Regions from separate parts of the Pseudomonas sp. Soil_N_39 genome, predicted to be linked through region 1. Evidence: predicted binding sites of a transcription regulator. Region 1 holds the regulator's gene; the other holds the start of a gene.
What was found. Region 1 encodes FliA, which starts transcription of late flagellar genes. Its sites were predicted from a motif close to CTAAAGTTTNNNNNNNNNNNGCCGNTAA; they were not measured.
Positions count from the first base shown of each region.

Region 2: the regulator FliA is predicted to act here: its motif matches at 2,945-2,972, upstream of AC3A5O_RS01355 (methyl-accepting chemotaxis protein).

Region 1 is NZ_JBDGLI010000005.1:159,532-167,181, reverse strand. Features, by position in the region: gene AC3A5O_RS10035 (flagellar motor protein) at 1-28, opposite strand, end outside; gene AC3A5O_RS10030 (protein-glutamate methylesterase/protein-glutamine glutaminase) at 28-1,155, opposite strand; gene AC3A5O_RS10025 (chemotaxis protein CheA) at 1,204-3,462, opposite strand; gene AC3A5O_RS10020 (protein phosphatase CheZ) at 3,493-4,278, opposite strand; gene AC3A5O_RS10015 (chemotaxis response regulator CheY) at 4,297-4,668, opposite strand; gene fliA (RNA polymerase sigma factor FliA) at 4,835-5,578, opposite strand; gene fleN (flagellar synthesis regulator FleN) at 5,575-6,405, opposite strand; gene flhF (flagellar biosynthesis GTPase FlhF) at 6,521-7,650, opposite strand, start outside.
Region 2 is NZ_JBDGLI010000001.1:323,570-331,219, reverse strand. Features, by position in the region: gene AC3A5O_RS01365 (2-hydroxyacid dehydrogenase) at 1-57, shown strand, start outside; gene AC3A5O_RS01360 (bleomycin resistance protein) at 201-638, opposite strand; gene AC3A5O_RS01355 (methyl-accepting chemotaxis protein) at 986-2,902, opposite strand; gene AC3A5O_RS01350 (16S rRNA (uracil(1498)-N(3))-methyltransferase) at 3,027-3,734, opposite strand; gene tatC (twin-arginine translocase subunit TatC) at 3,731-4,528, opposite strand; gene tatB (Sec-independent protein translocase protein TatB) at 4,525-4,944, opposite strand; gene AC3A5O_RS01335 (twin-arginine translocase TatA/TatE family subunit) at 4,955-5,242, opposite strand; gene AC3A5O_RS01330 (phosphoribosyl-ATP diphosphatase) at 5,267-5,599, opposite strand; gene hisI (phosphoribosyl-AMP cyclohydrolase) at 5,592-5,990, opposite strand; gene ubiB (ubiquinone biosynthesis regulatory protein kinase UbiB) at 6,072-7,650, opposite strand, start outside.

The DNA of each region.
Region 1 (7,650 bases):
TGATGCCAATCAGGCTGAGCACATCCATTACAGGCAGGCCTCAACCAGGTGTCTACCGATGTCGTCCAACCCATACACTGCGTCGGCAAGATCGGCTTTGACGATCGCCATCGGCATGCCGTAGATCACGCAACTGGCTTCGTCCTGGGCCCAGATCGCACTGCCGCCCTGCTTGAGCAGCCGTGCGCCTTCGCGACCGTCGGCACCCATGCCGGTGAGCACCACCGCCAGAACTTTGTCACCGTAGGACTTGGCCGCGGAACCAAAGGTAATATCCACGCAAGGCTTGTAGTTCAGGCGCTCGTCGCCCGGCAGGATTTTCACCGCGCCGCGACCGTCGATCATCATCTGCTTGCCACCCGGCGCCAGCAAGGCCAGGCCCGGACGCAGGATGTCGCCATCCTCGGCTTCCTTGACGTTGATGTTGCACAGCTTGTCCAAACGCTCGGCAAACGCCTTGGTAAACGCCGCGGGCATGTGCTGGATCAACACGATGGGAGCCGGGAAGTTGGCCGGCAACTGGGTCAGGACCCGTTGCAGCGCCACCGGGCCGCCCGTGGACGTGCCGATGGCAACCAGCTTGTAGGCTTTGCGCTTGGGGGCCGGCGACGAGGCACTGGCAGGTGCCGAACGCGTCGGCGCAGGGGCCGGGGCGCTGCGTACAGGTGCCGGATTGAAGCTGCTCGATGCCGTCGGCGTCGGGCTTGGCGCCGCAACCGGGGCTGGCGCCGGTGCGCTGTAGGCACCGACACGGCGATTGCTGCGGGAAATGCTGTGGACCTTTTCGCACAGCAACTGCCGGACCTTGTCGGGGTTGCGCGAAATGTCTTCGAAATTCTTCGGCAGGAAATCCACCGCCCCGGCGTCCAGCGCATCGAGAGTCACCCGGGCGCCTTCGTGGGTCAGGGACGAGAACATCAAGACCGGGGTCGGGCAGCGCTGCATGATATGCCGCACGGCCGTGATGCCATCCATCATCGGCATCTCGTAGTCCATGGTGATCACGTCCGGCTTGAGTGCCAGGGCCTGATCGATCGCCTCTTTGCCATTAGTCGCGGTACCGACGACCTGAATACTCGTGTCCGCCGAAAGAATTTCCGAGACACGGCGACGGAAAAACCCCGAATCGTCCACCACCAGGACTTTAACTACCATAAACACTCCGTTAGACGAGGCGCGGCCCTGGGCCACGCCCCTCCAGAATCAAATACGCCGGGCGGCGTAACGCTTGAGCATGCTTGGCACATCGAGAATCAACGCGATGCGGCCGTCGCCGGTGATGGTGGCGCCGGACATGCCCGGTGTGCCCTGGAGCATCTTGCCCAACGGCTTGATGACCACTTCTTCCTGGCCCACCAACTGGTCGACGACGAAGCCGATCCGCTGGGTGCCCACCGAAAGGATCACCACATGGCCTTCGCCCTGCTCCACATGAGCCGCGGAGCTGACCAGCCAGCGCTTGAGGTAGAACAGCGGCAATGCCTTGTCCCGTACGATCACCACTTCCTGGCCGTCCACCACGTTGGTGCGCGACAGGTCGAGGTGGAAGATCTCGTTGACGTTGACCAGCGGGAAGGCGAAGGCCTGGTTGCCCAGCATCACCATCAGGGTCGGCATGATCGCCAGGGTCAACGGAACCTTGATGACGATCTTCGAGCCCAGGCCCTTGGTCGAGTAGATATTGATCGAGCCGTTGAGCTGGGAAATCTTGGTTTTCACCACATCCATGCCCACACCACGGCCCGACACGTCGGAAATCTCGGTTTTGGTCGAGAACCCCGGGGCGAAGATCAGGTTGTAGCACTCGGATTCGCTCAGACGGTCAGCCGCATCCTTGTCCATCACACCGCGTTTCACCGCGATGGCACGCAGTACATTCGGGTCCATGCCTTTGCCGTCGTCGGAGATCGACAGCAGGATGTGGTCGCCCTCCTGCTCGGCGGCCAGGATCACCTTGCCGCTGCGGACCTTGCCCGAGGCTTCGCGCTCTTCCGGCGACTCGATGCCGTGGTCGACCGCGTTGCGCACCAAGTGGACCAGCGGGTCGGCCAGGGCTTCGACAAGGTTCTTGTCGAGGTCGGTCTCTTCACCCACCAGTTCCAGGTTGATTTCTTTCTTGAGCTGGCGAGCCAGATCGCGAACCAGGCGCGGGAAGCGCCCGAAGACTTTCTTGATCGGCTGCATGCGGGTCTTCATGACCGCGGTCTGCAGGTCTGCCGTGACCACGTCGAGGTTCGACACGGCTTTGGACATGGCTTCGTCCTGGCTGTTGAGGCCCAGGCGCACCAGTCGGTTACGCACCAGCACCAATTCGCCGACCATGTTCATGATCTCGTCCAGGCGTGCGGTGTCGACTCGAACGGTGGTCTCGGCTTCGCTGGCTGGTTTTTCCGCTGGCGCCGCCGCCGGAGCACGGGCGGGTGCCGGGGCAGCAGCGGCAGCGGCAGGCTTGGCGGGCTCGGCCTTGGGCTCCGGTGCCTTGGCAGCGGGTTTGGGCGCAGCCTTGGCCGCTGGCGCAACGGTAGCGGCAGCAGGCGCAGCGGCAGCCGTACCGACTTCGCTGAACTTACCCTTGCCATGCAGCTCATCGAGCAGCGATTCGAATTCCTGGTCGCTGATCAGGTCGCTACCCGCGGCAGCGGCGGCGGGCTTGGCCGGCGTCGGTGCCGAAGCGATGGCCGAATCCAGCGCGTCAACGGCAAAGGTGCCCTTGCCATGCAACTGGTCGAGCAAGGCTTCGAATTCATCATCGGTGATGTCCGAGCTGTCGCCCGCCGCTTTCGGGGCGGCCGGGGCCGTCGGCGGAACGACCGCATCCGGCGCGAACTGACCCTTGCCGTGAAGCTGGTCGAGCAGCGACTCGAACTCGGCATCGGTGATTTCATCGCTGGCCGCCCCACCGGCGGCTTGCGCAGCAGGTGCAGCCGGAGCGGCTGGTGCCTCGGCCTGGGCCTTGACGGTATTCAGGGAGTCCAGCAGCTGTTCGAATTCGTTATCGGTGATGTCGCCCGATTCTTCGGCGACCGGCTCTTCAACCACCGCCTCGACAATCGGCGCCGCTTCGTCAGCCGATTGCGGCTCGGCCAGGCGCGATAGCGCGGCAAGCAGCTCGGGGGTGGCAGCCGTGATCGGCGAGCGCTCACGCACTTCACTGAACATGCTGTTGACCGCATCCAGCGCTTCGAGCACCACGTCCATCAGTTCCGAATCCACGCGGCGCTCACCCTTGCGCAGGATATCGAACACGTTTTCGGCAATGTGGCAGCACTCCACCAGCTCGTTGAGCTGGAGGAAGCCGGCGCCTCCTTTTACAGTGTGGAAACCGCGAAAAATTGCATTGAGCAGATCCGCATCATCAGGTCGGCTTTCCAGCTCGACCAGCTGTTCGGACAGTTGCTCTAGAATCTCGCCGGCCTCAACCAGGAAATCCTGAAGGATCTCTTCATCGGCGCCGAAGCTCATTAATGGCTGCTCCTAAAACAGGGCTAAAACTCAGAATCCAAGGCTGGACAGCAAATCGTCCACATCGTCCTGACCGGACATAACGTCTTCTCTTTTATCGGCATGAATTTGCGGACCTTCACCCTGAGAGAGATGTTTTTGTGGATCTTTTTCAGCAAGCATCGCTTCACGGTCGTGTTCGATGCCTGCAAAGCGGTCGACCTGGCTGGCCATCAACACCAGTTTGAGCAGGTTGCTTTCCACTTCGGTGACCAATTGGGTCACACGCTTGATCACCTGGCCGGTCAGGTCTTGATAGTCCTGGGCCAGCAGAATGTCGTTGAGGTTGCTTGCCACGGCGCGGTTCTCGGTGCTGCTGCGCGCCAGGAAACCGTCGACCCGACGGGCCAGCTCCCGAAACTCTTCAGCACCGACTTCGCGACGCATGAACCGGCCCCAGTCGGTGCTCAAGGCCTGGGCTTCTTCACTCAGGCCGTTGACCAGCGGCGTTGCACTTTCCACCAGGTCCATGGTGCGGTTCGCCGCGGCCTCGGTCAGCTTGACCACATACCCCAGGCGCTCGGTGGCGTCGGTGATCTGCGAGACTTCCTCGGCCTGCGGCATGTGCGGGTCGATCTGGAAATTGACAATCGCGCTGTGCAGTTCACGCGTGAGCTTGCCCACTTCCTGATACAGACCGCGGTCACGGGTCTGGTTGAGCTCATGGATCATTTGAACCGCATCGCCAAAGCGACCTTTTTCAAGGCTGTCGACCAGTTCGCGGGCATGTTTTTTCAGGGTCGATTCGAAATCGCCCATTGAAGATTCGTTGTCCATAGCTCCCCCGTGGCGCAGTTAACCGATGCGTTCGAAGATTTTTTCGATCTTCTCTTTCAACGCCTGGGCCGTGAAGGGTTTGACCACATAGCCGTTTACACCGGCCTGGGCCGCTTCGATGATCTGCTCGCGCTTGGCTTCGGCAGTGACCATCAGCACCGGAAGATGCTTGAGCTTTTCGTCGGCGCGCACATGGCGCAACAAGTCGATACCGGTCATGCCGGGCATGTTCCAGTCAGTCACCAGAAAGTCGATGCTCCCGCTGTTGAGGACCGGAATGGCTGTGACGCCATCATCCGCCTCGACCGTGTTGGTGAACCCAAGGTCACGCAACAGGTTTTTTATGATCCGCCGCATCGTTGAGAAGTCATCAACGATGAGGATTTTCATGTTCTTGTCCAATTCGACCTCCAAGCAGTCTTAAACGCGCCCAGCACCTGGACGCGCCATTTCAATCAATCCGGCACAACACTCGACAACGGTCCGGAGCACAACGGATGGAGACTGGCGCAGTACCTGCCAGGCCAGCCTCGTCGCAGTGTCCCCACACTGCCTGTCAACGCGCTCGCCACTCCCCCAAACGCCCCCGCAAACGGGCCGCGCACTGGCTGTGTAACTGGCTGACCCGCGATTCGCTGACCCCCAGGACCTCACCGATTTCCTTGAGGTTCAGCTCTTCGTCGTAGTACAGCGCCAAGACCAGTCGCTCACGCTCCGGCAAATTGGCAATCGCATCCGCCAGCGCGCTCTGGAAACGTTCATCTTCCAGGTCACGCGATGGCTCCATGTGAGCACTCGCGCCATCCTCGTGCAGCCCTTCGTGTTCGCCGTCCTGCAGCAGGTCGTCGAAACTGAACAGGCGGCTGCCCAAGGTATCGTTCAAAATCCCGTAATAATCATCGAGACTTAACTGGAGTTCGGCAGCAACTTCGTGATCTTTAGCGTCACGCCCGGTTTTCGCTTCAATTGCCCGAATCGCGTCACTGACCATGCGGGTATTGCGGTGCACCGAACGCGGCGCCCAATCGCCCTTGCGGACTTCATCGAGCATCGCCCCGCGAATGCGAATACCGGCATAGGTCTCGAAACTGGCGCCTTTGCTGGCGTCGTATTTGTTCGACACTTCAAGCAGGCCGATCATGCCGGCCTGGATCAAGTCCTCGACCTGGACACTGGCCGGCAACCGCGCCAGCAAGTGGTAGGCGATACGCTTGACCAGTGGCGCATAACGCTCGATCAATTCGTATTGGGCGTCCCGTGCCGATTTTTTGTAGAGATGGTTGTAACCGCTGGCTGTCATAGCACGGGCCCTGCTGTTTGTTGCACAAGACGTTCGACGAAAAACTCCAGATGCCCGCGAGGATTGGCCGGCAATGGCCAGGTATCGACCTTCTGGGCGATCGCCTTGAACGCCAGCGCGCATTTGGAACGTGGAAAGGCTTCATAGACGGCACGTTGCTTCTGGACGGCCTTGCGCACGCTTTCGTCGTAAGGCACCGCGCCGACGTATTGCAGGGCGACGTCCAGGAAGCGATCGGTGACCTTGGTCAACTTGGCGAACAGGTTGCGTCCTTCCTGCGGGCTCTGGGCCATGTTGGCCAGGACGCGGAAGCGGTTCATGCCATAGTCGCGGTTCAGCAGTTTGATCAGGGCGTAGGCGTCGGTGATGGACGTCGGTTCGTCGCAGACCACCAGCAGCACTTCCTGGGCGGCGCGCACGAAACTGACGACCGAGTCGCCAATGCCGGCCGCGGTATCGATCACCAGCACATCGAGGTTGTCGCCGATGTCGCTGAAAGCCTGGATCAGGCCCGCGTGTTGGGCTGGGGTCAGGTGAACCATGCTCTGGGTGCCGGAGGCAGCCGGCACGATACGAATCCCGCCTGGCCCCTGCAACAGCACGTCGCGCAGTTCGCAGCGGCCTTCGATCACGTCCGCCAGGGTGCGTTTGGGGGTAAGCCCCAGCAGCACGTCGACGTTCGCCAGGCCCAGGTCGGCGTCCAGCAGCATGACCCGTCGGCCAAGCTCTGCCAGAGCCAGGGACAAGTTCACTGACACGTTAGTCTTCCCGACGCCACCTTTGCCGCCGGTCACCGCGATCACCTGTACGGGATGCATGCTGCCCATGTTCGTTCTTTACCTTGTCTTCTTAGACGGAGGCCACATTACTGGCTGCGCGTTCGCATAAGGAACAATGCATGGCAGACCATCGATGTAGGTACAAAAAATATTCATGATTACCTCAGCCGACCTGCTTGCTCGGGCTGTGGTAGATGTCAGCGAACATGTCAGCCATGGCTTCTTCGCTGGGTTCTTCCTGCATTTGCACACTCACGGCACGACTGACCAGTTGATGACGGCGCGGCAGATGCAAATCATCCGGGATCCGCGGCCCATCGGTCAGGTAGGCCACCGGCAGTTCATGACCGATCGCCAGGCTCAACACCTCGCCCAGGCTTGCCGTTTCGTCCAGCTTAGTCAGGATGCAGCCGGCCAGTCCGCAGCGTTTGTAGCTGTGGTATGCGGCGGTTAGAACCTGTTTCTGGCTGGTGGTTGCCAACACGAGATAATTTTTTGACTTGATACCGCGTCCGGCCAGGCTTTCGAGCTGCATGCGCAGGGCTGGATCGCTGGCTTGCAGGCCCGCGGTATCGATCAGCACAACGCGTTTGCGCAGCAACGGCTCCAGCGCCTGGGCCAGGGATTGGCCCGGATCCACATGGGTCACCGACACATTGAGGATCCGGCCCAGGGTCTTGAGTTGTTCCTGGGCACCGATGCGGAAACTGTCCATGCTCACCAGGGCGATGCTCTGGGCGCCGTACTTGAGTACATAACGGGCGGCGAGCTTGGCCAGGGTGGTGGTCTTGCCCATGCCGGCAGGACCGACCATGGCAATCACTCCGCCCTCTTCCAGTGGCTCGACTTCCGGCGTGGAGATCATCCGCGCCAGGTGCGCCAGCAACATGCGCCAAGCCTGGCGCGGTTCTTCGATACCATTGATCAGCGCCAGCAGGTCCCGGGACAACGGGCCGGACAGGCCGATGCGTTGCAGGCGACGCCACAGGTTGGCCTGGGCCGGACGGCTGCCTTGCAGCTGGTTCCAGGCCAGGGAGCCGAGCTGGACTTCCATCAGCTCGCGCAGGCTGTTGAGTTCAAAGCGCATCGAGTCCAGGGCGCGCGGATCGACCCCGCGGGCAGGCGCGGCGGGAGCCGGTTCCGGACGACGCGGTTCGGCCTGGGCCTGCTCCATTAGCGGTTCGGCGGCGGTCAAGGGCAGGCCGGCGGTCAGCGGCTGACCGGCGAACAATTGACGATTGGTGCCCGCGGCACCCTCGCCTTCGCTGCTGCGCAGGCTCAGTTCGGCCTGGG
Region 2 (7,650 bases), on a different contig from region 1:
GTTAAAAACATTTTCCTTCAGGCTGTGAAAACCCTTCATGGTGTCAGTGGGCGTTAAGATCAATGGGTTTTCATTCGAAAGGTTTATCGAAAAAAATTGGCATGCGCTGTATTGGTTATTGCCTAATCATTGGCCTTTTGGCGTTTGAGTGACAAACGCTCACCTTCTCCAAGAAGGTGAGTGTTCAGTCAAGCATTTGCTTACCTTAGTTCATTGCGGCTGGACTTGGAGCCTAAGTATTGAGCGAACCTAAGTAAATAACCATCCGGGTCTAATACGAGAAAATTGCTTTGACCTTGAAGCAGGTTGTTCTCTTTGTACCAGCATTCTTCTATTGGTTTATGCAGCTCGTATCCCGAACCGATCAATGTTTTCGCTAACGCTCTGACATCGGGGCAATCAATTGAGAGGTTCATTCCGCGTCCATAAGGTTTTTGTAGCGGGCCTACTCGCCACGGTGACTCTTCGTGATCGTCTTGTTCCAGCATTAACTGGCTACCGTGATAGGAGATGAACATGAAGCCGTCGTTCGGTCTTTCATACTCAACGCTGAACCCAATGATCTTGCAATAAAATCTTGAGCTTGCCTTGATGTCGGACACAATCAGTTCAGGTATAAGCTTGTTAAAGGTGACCATAATTCCTCTTCCGTGAAGAATGTTTCGTATAGTTAATGGAGGTGCCATTCTGTCGTGAGCTCTAGAAAAGTCCAATCGATTTTTCTGATGCTTTTGTCATTATTTATGTTGGCTGCGATCGTTTGACGATAATGCCGCAGTTATAAATTATGTCTGAAAGTTAAAGTAGGCCGGTGGCCAAAGCAGCGAGGTTATTTAAGGATGATAAATCTGCAGAGACGCATGTCGAACATCACATATTGGTAGAGCAGTGCCTCAGCTCCAATAGGGACTGATGCACTGCTTCATGCGTTATGTGTTTGGAGCAACTCGTTAAGCGGCCGTTGGTGACAAACGCGCCTATGCCTCTAAACTTTGAACCGCCCCACCAGCGTCTGCAAGTGCACGCCTAGCCGGGCCAATTCCGCACTCGAAGCGGCAGTCTCCTCACTGGACGACGCCGTCTGCTCCGAAACATCACGTACATTCAGCACACTACGGTTGATCTCCTCAGCCACAGCGCTCTGCTGCTCGGCCGCAGCGGCGATCTGCTGGTTCATCGACTGGATCGCCGAAACCGTGCGAGTGATGTTCTCCAGCGAGCCCCCCGCGCGGCGGGTCAATTCGACGCTGTTATCGGTCAGGTTGCGGCTGTTGTCCATGATGGTCGCGACCTGCTGGGTCCCCGATTGCAGGCCGACGATCAGCTCTTCGATTTCTTCGGTGGACTTCTGGGTGCGCTGCGCCAGGCTGCGAACCTCATCGGCGACCACTGCAAAACCACGCCCTGCTTCCCCGGCACGGGCCGCTTCGATGGCGGCGTTGAGGGCCAGCAGGTTGGTTTGCTGGGCTACGGACTTGATCACGTCGAGCACGCTGCCGATCTTGTCGCTTTCACGCTTCAGGTCGCCCATCGCCGCGGTGGAGTTGCCCACTTCGAGGGCCAGGCGTTCGATCTGGGCGATGGCTTCACCGACGACTTTTTCGCCTTCGCGGGCCTGTTGGTCGGCAGCGACGGCGGCTTCGGAGGCTTCCTCGGCGTTGCGGGCGACTTCCTGCACCGTGGCGGTCATTTCATGCATGGCGGTGGCGACCTGATCGGTTTCCACCTTTTGACTGTTGACCCCGGCGCTGGTCTGCTCGGTCACGGCCGAGAGCTGTTCGGCGGCGCTGGCGATTTGCGTGACACCTTCGCCGATGCCACCGATCAATTGCCGCAGGCCCACGGTCATGCTTTGCATGGCGCGTTGCAGTTGGCCCAGTTCGTCGCGACGGTCAGAAGTGAGGTTGTGGGTCAGGTCGCCAGCGGCTACGCGTTCGGCAACCTTCAAGGTGTCGTTGAGTGGGCCGACGATCTGCCGGGTGATGAGCAGCGCTGCAATCACGCCGAACAGCAGGGCCAGCGCAGCCGCTGCGATGAGAACGGTCTTGGCCTGGGCGGTATCGTGGTCTCGCACCGCCGTCTGGGACACGGTGAGCTTCTGACTGGAATCGATCAGTACGTGGCCTTGCTCACTCATGCGCTGCAACGCGGCGCCATTATCGATCTGGGAGTCGCGGAACTGGCTGACCGCCGCGCGATAGACGTTCATCGAGTCGCTGGCCTGCTGAAGACTATCGGCGAACTCCTCGGGTAGCTGGGCCGGCAAGCGTGCCAGCAGTTTCAGGACATCGGTGATTGCATCGATGGCGGGCTGCTGGGCCTCGCTTTTTCCGCTGTAGGTGTAGCCGCGAACCTGATAGCGGGCCTGCTGGATCGCCTTGCTCAGGGCCACCACGTTGTTGAATTGAGTAACGTCGCCGCTTTGCAGCAATGCTTTTTCCACCTCGGCAACGCGGGCCACGGCGTTGTCGGCGCTGGCGCCGAGCTTGCTGCGGGCGTCTTCGCGGCTGACGGTGGCGCTGGTCATCTGGGCGAAGGCACTCTTGTATTCGGCAACGGCGGCCAGCTGTGCATCGATCAACGCCACATCGGCCGGTTGTTCGATCAACTGGCGAGCAGTCTTCAGGCCCTGTTCGAGCTTGCCCAGCAGGTCGTTGACCTGTTGCGGCCCTTTCTCGCCCCGCGTGCTGTTGTAGTCGATGCTGGCCAGATTCAAGTCTTTGCTCAAGTCGTTGAGACTGGCAATGAACCCCAGTTTATCGCCCCGGCTGATGACATTGCCCAGGCCGGACCAACCGGTGAATGCGATCATCAAGGTGAGGAACAGCACCAGGCCGAAGCCTGCACCGAGTTTGCGATTAACGCTTACATTTCCCAGACCCTGGGCAAGCCACCGGAACATGCTGATACTCCCTTGGAGCGCTGAATTGGTTTTATGGGCACTGTATCGGCGGCTTTGACGGGATCTGTAGAAATGAGCTCAGGATTCTCCGAGTGGCTTATTTGTGGCGAAACAGAGATGCCTTTCAGAACAACCTTGCAAGCAATGCGGTAACCGCGGTCTCGACCCGCAGAATCCGCTCGCCCAGTTGTACCGGTTGCAAGCCGGCCTTGCCCAGTAGGTCGACCTCGTAGGGAATCCAACCGCCTTCGGGGCCGATGGCCAAGGTCACCGGCTCCGTGAGTGCTCGCGGGCAGGGTGGGTGGTTGCCAGGGTGGCCGACCAGTCCGAGGGTGCCGTTGGCGATGGCCGGCAGGCGGTCCTCGACAAAAGGCTTGAAGCGTTTCTCGATAACCACCTCAGGCAACACGCTGTCCCGGGCCTGCTCCAGGCCCAGGATCAGTTGCTCGCGAATGGCCTCGGGTTCGAGGAACGGCGTCTGCCAAAAGCTCTTTTCCACGCGATAGCTGTTGACCAGCACCACCCGCGGCACGCCCATGGTGGCGATGGTCTGGAACACTCGCCGGAGCATTTTCGGGCGCGGCAGCGCCAGCACCAAGGTCAACGGCAACTTGGCCGGCGGCGCCTGGTCGAGGGTCACTTGCAGTTCGGCCTCGCGAGCCTCCAGGCGCAGCACCTGGGCCGAGCCCATCAACCCGCCGATGCGCCCGACCCGCAGGCTGTCACCGACGGCACTGCGATGGACTTCCTGCATGTGGGTCAACCGGCGATCGCTCAGGATCACGCGGTCAGGCCCAATGAAGTCGGCCTCTTCGAGCAGCAGCAGGTTCACGCTTGGGTCGCTGGCGGCTGGTCGTTGTGGTCATCGACCGGCTGGTCCTCGGGTTCTTCTTCCCGGCGCTTGCGCACCAGGCCACCGAACAGGATGCCGATTTCGAACAGCAGCCACATCGGCACGGCCAGCAGGGTCTGGGAGAAAATGTCCGGCGGGGTGAGGATCATGCCGACCACGAAGCAGCCGATGATCACGTAGGGGCGGATCTTCTTCAGGTAGGCGACGTCGACCACGCCGATCCACACCAGCAGCACCACGGCCACGGGGATTTCGAACGCCACGCCGAAGGCGAAGAACAGCGTCATGACGAAATCCAGGTAGCTGCTGATGTCGGTCATCATCTCCACGCCCGCCGGGGTGGCGGCGGCGAAGAACTTGAAGATCAGCGGGAACACCAGGTAATAGGCGAAGGCCATGCCGGTGTAGAACAGCAGGATGCTGGATACCAACAGCGGTACGGCGATGCGTTTTTCATGCTTGTACAGGCCCGGGGCGATGAAACCCCAGATCTGGTGCAGGATCACCGGGATCGCCAGGAACAGCGAGACCATCATCGTCAGCTTCAGTGGCGTCAGGAACGGCGACGACACGTCGGTGGCGATCATCGTCGCGCCTACCGGCAGGTACTGGCGCAGCGGCGTGGAGACGAAGGTGTAGATCTGCTGGGTGAAGGAAAACAGCCCGGCGAAGATGATGAAAACCGCCGCGACGCAACGCAGCAGGCGGGTGCGCAACTCGGTGAGGTGCGATACCAGCGGCATCGGCTGGTCGTTTTCAGGGATATCGCTCATGGGGCTCGCGGCGGCAAAGTAGGATCGTTAGGCGCAGGGACAGCGTGGGGCGCTGTATCCGCTGCCGTCGGTGTCACGGGCGCCGGTTCAGCCACCGGCGTGCCACTCTCTGGCGCTTGGGAAGCCACGATCGGCTCGGCCACAGGCTGGACTGGCGTCGGTTCCTGCTGGGTCGGCGTGAAGATTTTCCGCGCTTCCTGCTCCAGGGACAGAATGTGTTCGTTGTGAAGTTGCCGACGGATGTCGTCGGCGCCGATTTCACGTTCAACTTCCTGTTTGATCGCATTGAAGCTGCGCTTCAGGCGCCCGATCCAGAGACCGGCGGTGCGCGCAGCGCCCGGCAGACGCTCGGGGCCCAATACCAGCAGGGCGACGAGGCCGACGAGCAGCAGTTCAGTGAAGCTGATCCCAAACATTAGTCAGTGCTCACGAGTCTTTGCGAATGGGCTCTTCGACTTTCTGGGCCTGCACGTCGATGGTGTTCGGCGCATTCACCGGCTGAGTGGCCTGTGGGTGTACCGGTTGGGTCGGTTGTGCGGGCTGAGCCTGGTTGGTCGTCGGATCGGCCGGTTTCTCGTCATCGTTCATGGCCTTGCGAAAACCCTTGATCGACTCGCCGACATCGGTGCCGAGGTTCTTCAGTTTCTTGGTACCGAACACCAGCACCACGACGACCAGGATGACGACCCAGTGTTTCCAGTCAAAGATACCCATGTGGCTACTCCTCTCAAAAATTGATCAGGCGGACGGGCGCGAGGCTTTCTCGACGTGCCCGGACAGACCGAAGCGACGGTCCAGTTCATCCAGTACGGCCTGCGGATGCTGCCCCAGTTGGGCCAGCATGACCAGGCTGTGGAACCACAGGTCGGCGGTCTCGTAGATCACGTCGCTGCAATCGCCGCTGATGGCGGCGTCCTTGGCGGCGATGATGGTCTCGACCGACTCTTCGCCGACTTTTTCCAGAATCTTGTTCAAGCCCTTGTGGTACAGGCTGGCGACATAGGAACTGTCGGCGGCGGCGCCCTTGCGCTCTTCCAGCACCTGGGCCAGGCGGGTCAGGGTGTCACTCATGGGTATGTCCTGAATAAATGGCATGCGGGTCCTTGAGCACCGGGTCGACGGTTTTCCAGTCGCCGTTCTCGAAGACGCGATAGAAGCAGCTTTGACGGCCGGTGTGGCAGGCAATCTCGCCGACCTGCTCGACCATCAGGATGATGACGTCGCCGTCGCAGTCCAGGCGCATCTCATGCAGGTGCTGCACATGCCCGGACTCTTCACCTTTGCGCCACAGCTTGCCACGAGAACGTGACCAATAGATGGCGCGGTTCTCGGCGGCGGTCAGGGCCAGCGCTTCGCGGTTCATCCAGGCCATCATCAGCACGCGCCCGGTCTTGTGATCCTGGGCGATGGCCGGCACCAGGCCGTCAGCGTCCCACTTGATCTCGTCCTGCCAGTTTTTCATCTTCGACTCCGACCATGGACCGCGCACCTGACGTCGGCGGGCCCAGCGTTGAAACAGTGTGCCAGCGCGAGCCGGTGCTGGCTATCGGCGAACGACCAGATACAAACCAACGATCACCATGATTGCGGCGGGCCAATGGCCCAAATCGCTCAACGGTCCACCAGCCGCCAGCATGGCGCCGCCTCCCAGGTGAGCGGCGCCGAGCAAGCGCAGGAACCAGTCATCCTTGCGTCGGTGCCACGGCGGTGCCGGGTCATGGGCGTGGGGTTGGGACATGCGTTCGAGCAGGTCGCGGGTCATGTTGGCCAGGTGCGGGATCTGCTCGAATTGGCTCTGCACGTTGCCCAGCAAGGTTTTGGGGCTGACGCGCTCGCGCATCCAGCGCTCGAGGAACGGTTGGGCGGTGTTCCACAGGTCCAGGTCCGGGTACAACTGACGGCCGAGGCCTTCGATGTTCAACAGGGTTTTCTGCAACAGCACCAACTGGGGCTGAACCTCCATGTTGAAGCGTCGCGCGGTCTGGAACAGGCGCATCAGTACCTGGCCGAAGGAAATATCTTTTAACGGTTTTTCGAAGATCGGTTCGCACACGGTACGGATCGCCGCTTCGAATTCGTTGAGCTTGGTCTCGGCCGGCACCCAGCCCGAATCGATGTGCAGTTGGGCGACACGGCGGTAGTCACGCTTGAAGAAGGCGAACAGGTTGCGGGCCAGGTAGTCCTGGTCTTCGGGGGTCAGGCTGCCGACGATACCGCAATCGATGGCGATGTATTGCGGACTCCAAGGCTGCACGGTGCTGACAAAGATATTCCCCGGGTGCATGTCGGCGTGGAAGAAGCTGTCGCGAAACACCTGGGTGAAAAAGATTTCCACGCCGCGCTCGGCCAGCAGTTTCATGTCGGTGCGCTGGTCGGCCAGGGTCGCCAGGTCGGTGACCTGGATGCCGTAGATGCGCTCCATCACCAACACTTTCGGCCGGCACCAGTCCCAATAGACTTGCGGCACATAGAGCAGCGGCGAGCCTTCGAAGTTGCGACGCAGCTGGCTGGCGTTGGCGGCCTCGCGCAGCAGGTCGAGTTCGTCGTAGATGGTTTTTTCGTAGTCCTGGACCACGTCCACCGGGTGCAGCAGACGGGCATCGGCCGACAACCGTTCGGCGGCGCGGGCGAGGATGAACAGCCACGCCAGGTCCTGGGCGATGATGGGCTTGAGGCCCGGGCGAATGACCTTGACCACCACCTCTTCGCCGCTCTTGAGTTGCGCGGCGTGAACCTGGGCCACGGAGGCCGAGGCCAGGGGCTCGACGTCGAAGCGGCTGAAGACTTCGCTGATCTTTTTGCCCAGTTGTTCCTCGATCAGCGCCACCGACAGCTTGGAATCGAATGGCGGCACGCGGTCTTGCAGCAGCATCAGTTCATCGGCGATGTCTTCGGGCAACAGGTCGCGACGGGTCGAGAGTATCTGCCCGAACTTGATGAAGATCGGCCCCAGGTCCTGCAAGGCCAGGCGCAGGCGCGCGCCACGCGGCAGGTCCAGGGTTCGTCGAGGGAACCAACGCCACGGCAGCACGAAGCGCAGCGCCAGGAGAAACCACGGCAGCGGCAGGGCGAACAGCAGGTCATCGAGGCGGTAGCGGATCACGACGCGCTGGATGCGCAAC